Regions from separate parts of the Streptomyces sp. NPDC006368 genome, predicted to be linked through region 2. Evidence: riboswitches for the same ligand, from Rfam matches in the RefSeq annotation. Region 2 holds a riboswitch; the other holds the start of a gene.
The links. Region 2 has a riboswitch for ZMP and ZTP ahead of ABZZ38_RS05815 (bifunctional 5,10-methylenetetrahydrofolate dehydrogenase/5,10-methenyltetrahydrofolate cyclohydrolase). Riboswitches for the same ligand answer to the same signal wherever they lie in the genome.

Region 1 (4,062 bases), on a different contig from region 2:
CGTCGAGCAGGTTGATCAGTCCCTTCGGCGTGGACGCCGACTTGCTCATCTTGATCGACGGGTCCTGGAGGTCGTAGATCTTCGCCGTCTCTTTGAGGATGTACGGAGCGGGGACCGTGAACGTCTCACCGAAGCGGGTGTTGAACCGCTCGGCCAGGTCGCGCGTCAGCTCGATGTGCTGGCGCTGGTCCTCACCGACCGGGACCTGATGGGCCTGGTAGAGGAGGATGTCCGCCACCTGAAGGATCGGGTAGGTGAAGAGGCCGACGGTGGCGCGGTCGGCGCCCTGCTTGGCGGCCTTGTCCTTGAACTGCGTCATCCGGCCGGCCTCCCCGAAGCCGGTGAGGCAGTTCATCACCCAGCCGAGCTGCGCGTGCTCGGGGACGTGGCTCTGGACGAAGAGGGTGCAGCGCTCGGGGTCGAGACCGGCGGCGAGCAGCTGGGCGGCGGCGAGCCGGGTGTTGGCGCGCAGCTCGGCGGGGTCCTGCGGGACGGTGATCGCGTGCAGGTCGACGACCATGTAGAAGGCGTCGTGGCTCTCCTGGAGGGCGACCCACTGGCGGACCGCGCCGAGGTAGTTGCCGAGGTGGAACGAGCCCGCGGTGGGCTGGATTCCGGAGAGCACACGAGGACGACGCTGCATGGACGAGCCATTCCCCTGAGGGTCGTGGTGGGCGGCGGGCGCGCGATCGGAGGCCATGTCCCTCATTCTCTCAGGTGCCGCCGACAGCTCGGGAACGGATGCGGTGTGAGGGGGTCGACGGGGTGGGCCCCGGAACACCGCGCGCTCCGGCGCCCGGTCGGCGCGCTCCGGGGACCCGGACCCGCGCCGACCGTGCGGGGGCGCGCGTGCGGCCGGAGGGGCTAGACCGGGAGACCCGGCGCGGGGTGGGCGGCCATCAGGTCGGCGACCTCCGCGCGGATCTTGGCCAGGGTGTCCTCGTCGCCGGTGCGGGCCGCGGTGACGCCCCGGTCGATCCACTCGGCGACGAGCGGCATGTGCCGCGTACCGAGGCCGCGGGAGGTGAGCGACGGGGTGCCGATGCGGATGCCCGAGGGGTCGAAGGGCTTCCTCGGGTCGTAGGGGACGGTGTTGTGGTTGACCACGATCCCGGCCCGGTCGAGCGCCTTCGCGGCGACCTTGCCCGGCACGTCCTTGCGGGTGAGGTCGATGAGGATCAGGTGATTGTCGGTGCCGCCGGAGACCAGGTCGAAGCCACGGGCGAGCAGCTCGGCCGCCAGGGCCCCGGCGTTGGCGACGACCGCGTGGGCGTAGTCGCGGAAGGACGGCTGGGCGGCCTCGTGGAGGGCCACGGCGATGGCGGCGGTGGTCTGGTTGTGGGGGCCTCCCTGGAGGCCGGGGAAGACCGCCTTGTCGATGGCCTTGGCGTGCTCCTCGCGGCACATCAGCATCGCGCCGCGCGGTCCGCGCAGCGTCTTGTGGGTGGTCGTGGAGATCACGTCGGCGTACGGGGTGGGCGACGGGTGGGCGCCGCCCGCGATCAGGCCGGCGATGTGGGCGACGTCGGCGACGAGCACGGCGCCGGCCTCGCGGGCGACCTCCGCGAAGGCGGCGAAGTCGATGGTGCGGGGCAGGGCGGTACCGCCGCAGAAAATGATCCTGGGGCGCTCGGTGAGGGCGAGGTCACGCACCTGGTCGAAGTCGATCAGCCCGGTGTCGCGCCGTACGCCGTACTGCACGCCGCGGAACCACTTCCCGGTCGCCGAGACGCCCCAGCCGTGGGTGAGGTGGCCGCCCATCGGGAGGGCCATGCCCATCACGGTGTCACCGGGTTCGGCGAAGGCGAGGTGGACGGCGAGGTTGGCCGGGGAGCCGGAGTAGGGCTGGACGTTGGCGTGGTCGACGCCGAAGAGCGCCTTGGCCCGGCCCACGGCGAGCAGCTCGACCCGGTCGATGTTCTGCTGGCCCTCGTAGTAGCGGCGGCCGGCGTAACCCTCGCTGTACTTGTTCTGCAGGACGGTGCCGGAGGCTTCCAGGACGGCGTGCGAGACGTAGTTCTCGCTGGGGATCAGGCGCAGGGTGTCGGCCTGCAGGCGCTCCTCGGCCCCGACGAGCGCGGCGAGTTCGGGGTCGGCGGCGCTGAGAGCGGGGTGGTGCGCGGGAAGGGGCGGGGTGGTCATGGCGTCCTCCGGGGGGCCGGCAGCGGTCGTCTCGTCCGAGGTGCTGCCGGGCGTCCCCGCCGCAGGGCGGGGGGAGGGCGGCACCCACACGGTGTGTGTGCGAAGTGCCCAGGCGGGCGGCACCTCGTGCGGTCTGCCGCGCACGGCTTCCCCGGGGTTGTCTCCCCGTGCGCCAGTCGCCGCGCGTACGGACCACCTTAACGGGCGGGCCCGTCGGAGGTTTCCCCGTCCGCATCCCGAGCGACGATAGAGAAGGGTCCACCCCCGGCCCCGGCCGCAGGACGAACGGAGATCCCGTGTCGAGAACGCAAGACGCGATCGCATCCGCCGAGGCGCGCAGCGCGCACAACTACCACCCCTTGCCCGTCGTCGTCTCCTCGGCGGAGGGCGCGTGGATGACCGATGTCGAGGGGCGCCGCTACCTGGACATGCTCGCCGGGTACTCGGCGCTCAACTTCGGGCACGGCAACCGCCGGCTGATCGAGGCCGCCAAGGCCCAGCTGGAGCGGGTGACGCTGACCTCCCGCGCCTTCCACCACGACCGGTTCGCGGACTTCTGCGAGCGGTTGGCGGAGCTGTGCGGCATGGAGATGGTGCTTCCGATGAACACGGGGGCGGAGGCGGTGGAGACCGCCGTGAAGACCGCCCGCAAGTGGGGCTATCGCGTCAAGGGCGTCCCGGACGGCGCGGCCGAGATCATCGTGGCGGCGGGCAACTTCCACGGCCGGACGACCACGATCGTCAGCTTCTCGACCGACCCGGAGGCCCGGGCGGACTACGGCCCGTACACGCCGGGCTTCAGGATCGTCCCGTACGGCGACCCGGCCGCCGTCGAGGAGGCGATGACGGACCACACGGTGGCCGTGCTGCTGGAGCCGATCCAGGGCGAGGCGGGGGTGCTCGTGCCGCCGCCCGGCTATCTCGCCGGTGTCCGGGAGCTGACCCGTGAGCGGGGCGTGCTGTTCATCGCGGACGAGATCCAGTCGGGTCTGGGGCGCACCGGACGCACGTTCGCGTGCGAGCACGAGGGTGTCGTGCCCGACATGTACGTGCTGGGCAAGGCGCTGGGCGGCGGTGTGGTTCCGGTGTCGGCCGTCGTGTCGAGTACGGCGGTGCTCGGCGTCCACCGGCCGGGCGAGCACGGCTCGACGTTCGGCGGGAACCCCCTCGCCTGCGCCGTGGCGCTGGAGGTGATCGCGATGCTGCGCGACGGCGAGTACCAGCAGCGGGCGGCCGAGCTGGGCGACCACCTCCACCACGAGCTGGGGCTCATGGTGGGCGGCGGCGCCGTGGAGGAGGTCCGGGGGCGGGGCCTGTGGGCGGGCGTCGACATCGTCCCGGCCCTCGGCACCGGCCGGGAGATCTCGGAGAAGCTGATGGAACGCGGCGTCCTGGTGAAGGACACGCACGGCTCGACCATCCGGATCGCCCCACCCCTGGTGATCAGCAAGGAGGACCTGGACTGGGGCCTGGAGCAGCTGCGCCAGGTGCTGCGGTGACCGCCCGCGGGTGCGCGGGAGGGCGGGCTCAGAGGATGACGTGCGGCACGAAGCGGGCGTACTCGTCCGTGACCAGTCCCGCCGACTCCCGGATGCCGAGCCCCGCCGCCTCGTCCTCGACGACCCACGCGCCGAGCACCACGTGGTTGCCCTCGAAGGCGGGCAGTGGGGCCAGTTGCTGGTAGCAGCACCGTTCGTCCCGGATCACGGGAGCGGCGCCGGGCTCATGGAGGGTGACCCCGGCGCCCTCCCGGCCGAGGAGCGGCTTGGCGACATAGCCGGGGCCGGGGGCGTCGGCCAGTTCGCGCGGGCCGTCGAGGTAGGCGGGGAGCAGGTTGGGGTGCCCGGGGTAGAGCTCCCACAGGACGGCAAGCAGGGCCTTGTTGGACAGGAGCATCTTCCAGGCGGGTTCGATCCAGCA
Region 2 (4,062 bases):
CTGGAGGACACCGCGCTCGACGGCGCGCAGCTGAAGAGGGGGCGCAAGCAGGCTCAGGACGGCGCGGTGGGCGCGGTGTCCGTCAGGCCCGGCCGGATCACGGCGGTCGTCAGGGACCGAGACGGCAGCGCTCACCGGAGCGATGTGCTGTTGCAGGAACTCACCGAGGCCCAGTGGGAGCGGTTCGTGGACATGGCGGTCGACCGGGCCGGCCACATCGCGGCGCTGCTGGACCGGGACATGCCGCCGCATCTGGTCGAGGACGCGGCGGCGGCCGGGATCGAGCTCCTGCCGGGCATCGGTGACGTCGAGCCGGAGTGCACGTGCGGCGCCTGGGACCACTGTCCGCACACGGCGGCGCTCTGCTATCAGGTGGCGCGGCTGCTGGATCAGGATCCGTTCGTCCTGCTGTTGACGCGTGGCCGTGGGGAGCGGCGGCTGCTGGACGAGCTGCACGTACGGAGTGCGGCGCGGGCGGCTCGGATCGCTCGGGACGGGCCGGACGAGTCGGACGAGCCGGTGCCCGCCCCGGCCGCGGCGGAGGGCGTGCGGGCCGACGAGGCGTTCGCGGCGCGGGACATCCTGCCGGCGCTACCCGCCCCTCCCCCGCTGCCGGAGCGGCCCGGTGAGCCCCCGGCGCTCGACACGGAGACGGAGCCCGCGCCGGGTGTCGACCCGGCGGCGCTGCGACTGCTCGCCGCGGACGCGGCGGCGCGGGCGCATCGGATGCTCGCGGACGCCCTCGCGCCCGGCCATCGGAACCGGCCGCTCGAAGAGGAGCTGACCCGGGAACAGGACGCGGTACGGCTGGCCGCCGGCCTGGAGGAGGAGCCGGGGATCGCCGGTCGGCTGGCGGCCGGGACCGGCCGTCGCCGCGCGGACCTGGACCTCGCCACGCGCGCGTGGCGACTGGGAGGGCCCGCGGGCCTCGCCGCACTGGAGGAGGTGTGGACTCCCGGACCTGAGCTCCTGGCGCGGGCGAAGTCGCAGCTCGCCGAGGCGGCTGAGGACGGTGAGCAGCCTCCCCCGCGCGCGTCCGGCCCGGGCCGCTGGACGGTGCCGGGCACGGACACCCAGCTCCGGCTGGGCCGGGACGGCCGCTGGTGGCCGTACCGGAAGGAGGGCGCCCGCTGGGCCCCGGCCGGTCCACCAACCCCTGATCCGGCGTCGGCCCTCGCGGGGCTGCTGAACGGGGAGGCGTGAGGAGGACGCCCGGGTTACGGGGAGTCAGGGGCGGGTTTCGCCGGTCCGGGATTCCGCATGGCTCGGCACGGCCCCGCTCCGGGTCGGGTCGAACGGGAAACGGGCGGTGATGCGGCGCGCGGTGCCGTGCTCCACGTGCACTGCGGGGTCAGGCACCGGACGAGGACCGGGATCGCGGCGCGAGAGGGCCGGGGCCTTCCCCTGCTCCACGCCCCTGCCACTCCGTCCCGGCCGCTCCGCCCCGGCCGCCGCGACACGTTGCGGAGGCCGGGTCGGGGCGTGCCGGATCCCAGGGGCGTGCCGGATCCCAGGGCTCCACCTGATGCGGCGGCGGGTCGACGGCCCGACGGTTCACCGCCGGTGAAGGCCGGAGCGGCTGTCGCCGGCCGAGCGTGGGTGGGTGAACGCCGGCTCACGGCCGGATGTGGTTGGCCGCCTCGCGCCCGTGCCCACACGCGCGTGGCCGGTGACGCGGACACGCTCCGCTGCCGGCCTCGGCCCGCCGGCCGTACCGGGGCATACACCACCACCCAGGCCGGTGCCGGCGGGGCCGCGACCGTCACGCGCGCGTGCCGAGCCTTACGCGTACGCGAGCTGCCGCTCGGCCGCGTCGACGGTCTGCGCGAGCAGCACCGCGATGGTCATCGGCCCGACGCCGCCCGGTACCGGGGTGATCAGGCCCGCCCGCGCGGCGGCGCTCCCGAAGTCGACGTCGCCGACGTTTCCCTCGTTGTAACCGGCGTCGATCACGACGGCGCCGGGCTTGATGTCCTCACCCTTGATGAACCGGGGCCGGCCGACGGCGGCGATCAGGATGTCGGCCTCGCGCACGGCCGCCGCGAGGTCGGTGGTGCGGGAGTGGCAGTACGTCACGGTGGCGTCGCGGGCGAGCAGCAGCATGCCGGCGGGCTTGCCGAGGATGGCGCTGCGGCCGACGACGACGGCCCGCTTGCCGGAGGGGTCGACGTCGTACGCGTCGAGCAGCCGCATGATGCCGCCGGGGGTGCAGGAGGCGAACCCGGGCAGGCCGAAGCTCATGCCCGCGAAGGAGCTCGTGGTCACACCGTCGACGTCCTTCTCGGGAGCGATGGCCTCGAACGCGGCCCGCTCGTCGATGTGCGGGCCCACGGGGTGCTGGAGGAGGATGCCGTGCACCTCGGGGTCGTCCGACAGGGTTCGGAGGGTCGCGACGAGTTCCGCGGTGGTGGTCGTGGCGGGCAGTTCGATGTGGCGGGAGCGGATTCCGGCCTTCTCGCACCGGGCCCGCTTCATCCGCACGTACGTCACGGAGGCCGGGTCCTCGCCGACCAGGACGGTGGCGAGACAGGGCTGTGCGCCGGTGCGGCGCGTGAGGTCGGCGGCGCGGGCGGCGGTCTCCTCGACGAGACGGCGGGCGAGACCGCTGCCGTCCATGAGGCGGGCGGTCGACGCGGAGGTGGGGGACATGGGCGGCTCCTGAGCATCGTGTGGCTCGTGGTGGCTCGCCCAGGCGCGCGGCATCGACGTCGGTCCGCCAGGCCGCTCCCCGGTGGTTCTCCACCCAAGCGCCAGTCACGGCCCGCGGCCCACTCTACGGGAGGGCACACACCGGCGGTACGGGAGGGGCCGCACCGGCCCCGTCAAGCCGGCCCGGGGAGTGGCGACAGCATCGGTGGCCTCTGCCGGTGGCGGCGTCCGGTCGGCACGCGAGGGTGCCCGAATGTCCGGAACACCGGAGGGGTTCGTACGCAACACGTCGTGTTCCCGCCGACGGGGCCTGGACCGGTGCGCTCATCGGCCGGTGACGTGCGCGGTACGTCACAGCGGACTGTCATCCCACGCGTCGAGGAAGATGTCGGTGAAGGACTCGCCGGTCGTCGAGGACCCGTCGGTCGCCGGGGGCCCGCCGTCGTGCGGCGGTTGCTCGGTCCAGATGACCTTTCCCCGGGGGGTGTAGCGGGTGCCCCAGCGGTGGCAGAGGTGGGCGACGAGGAACAGTCCGCGCCCGCCCTCGTCGGTCGTCGCCGCACGGCGGAGATGGGGTGAGGTGCTGCTGGCGTCGGACACCTCGCAGATCAGACTGCGGTCGAGCAGGAGCCGTACGTGGATGGGGGGCGACCCGTAGCGGATGGCGTTGGTGATCAGCTCGCTGAGGATCAGCTCGGTGCTGTAGCCGATCTCCTCCAGGCCCCACTCCCGGAGCCGTTCCCCGCACTGGGCGCGCACCGGGGCGACGGCGGCGGGGTCGGGGGGAACGTCCCAGTCGGCGACCTTCCCGGGGTCGAGCAGGTGGGTGCGGGCGACCAGCAGGGCGATGTCGTCGCCGGCCCGGTCGGGCAGCATGGTGTCGATCACCGCCTGGCAGATGCCGTCCGGCGTGCGGTCCGCAGCGGCGGCCAGGGAGGTGCGGAGCTGTTCCAGCCCTGTGTCGATGTCGCGGGCGCGGTCCTCCACGAGGCCGTCGGTGTGGAGCACCAGTCGGCTCCCTTCGGGCAGGTGCAGCTCCGCGCACTCGAACGGCAGACTGCCGCTCAGCCCCAGCGGCGGAGAAACCGGCACCTCAGGGAAGTCGACCGTGCCGTCCGGGCGCATCACCACCGGGCCGAAATGCCCGGCGCGGGCCACGGTGCACGAGCCGGTCACCGGGTCGTACACGGCGTACAGGCAGGTGGCCCCCGTGATGCCGCCGGCGTCGTCTCCCTCGTCCTGGTCGATGCGGGCCACGAGCTCGTCCAGGCGTCCGAGGAGTTCGTCGGGCGGGAGGTCGAGTGCGGAGAAGTTGTGCACGGCCGTGCGCAGTCGGCCCATGGTGGCCGCGGCGTGCAGTCCATGGCCGACGACGTCGCCCACCACCAGGGCGACGCGGGCGCCGGGCAGCGG

Region 1: it holds a riboswitch for ZMP and ZTP, as region 2 does, so the genes downstream of both, glyA (serine hydroxymethyltransferase) here and ABZZ38_RS05815 (bifunctional 5,10-methylenetetrahydrofolate dehydrogenase/5,10-methenyltetrahydrofolate cyclohydrolase) in region 2, are expected to answer to the same signal.

What each region holds. Positions count from the first base shown of each region.
Region 1 is NZ_JBEXQK010000001.1:317,864-321,925, reverse strand. Features, by position in the region: gene trpS (tryptophan--tRNA ligase) at 1-643, opposite strand, end outside; gene glyA (serine hydroxymethyltransferase) at 865-2,142, opposite strand; ZMP/ZTP riboswitch at 2,242-2,332, opposite strand; gene rocD (ornithine--oxo-acid transaminase) at 2,439-3,641, shown strand; gene ABZZ38_RS01545 (glutathionylspermidine synthase family protein) at 3,670-4,062, opposite strand, start outside.
Region 2 is NZ_JBEXQK010000004.1:156,481-160,542, forward strand. Features, by position in the region: gene ABZZ38_RS05810 (SWF or SNF family helicase) at 1-1,203, shown strand, start outside; gene ABZZ38_RS05815 (bifunctional 5,10-methylenetetrahydrofolate dehydrogenase/5,10-methenyltetrahydrofolate cyclohydrolase) at 1,783-2,649, opposite strand; ZMP/ZTP riboswitch at 2,680-2,768, opposite strand; gene ABZZ38_RS05820 (SpoIIE family protein phosphatase) at 3,001-4,062, opposite strand, start outside.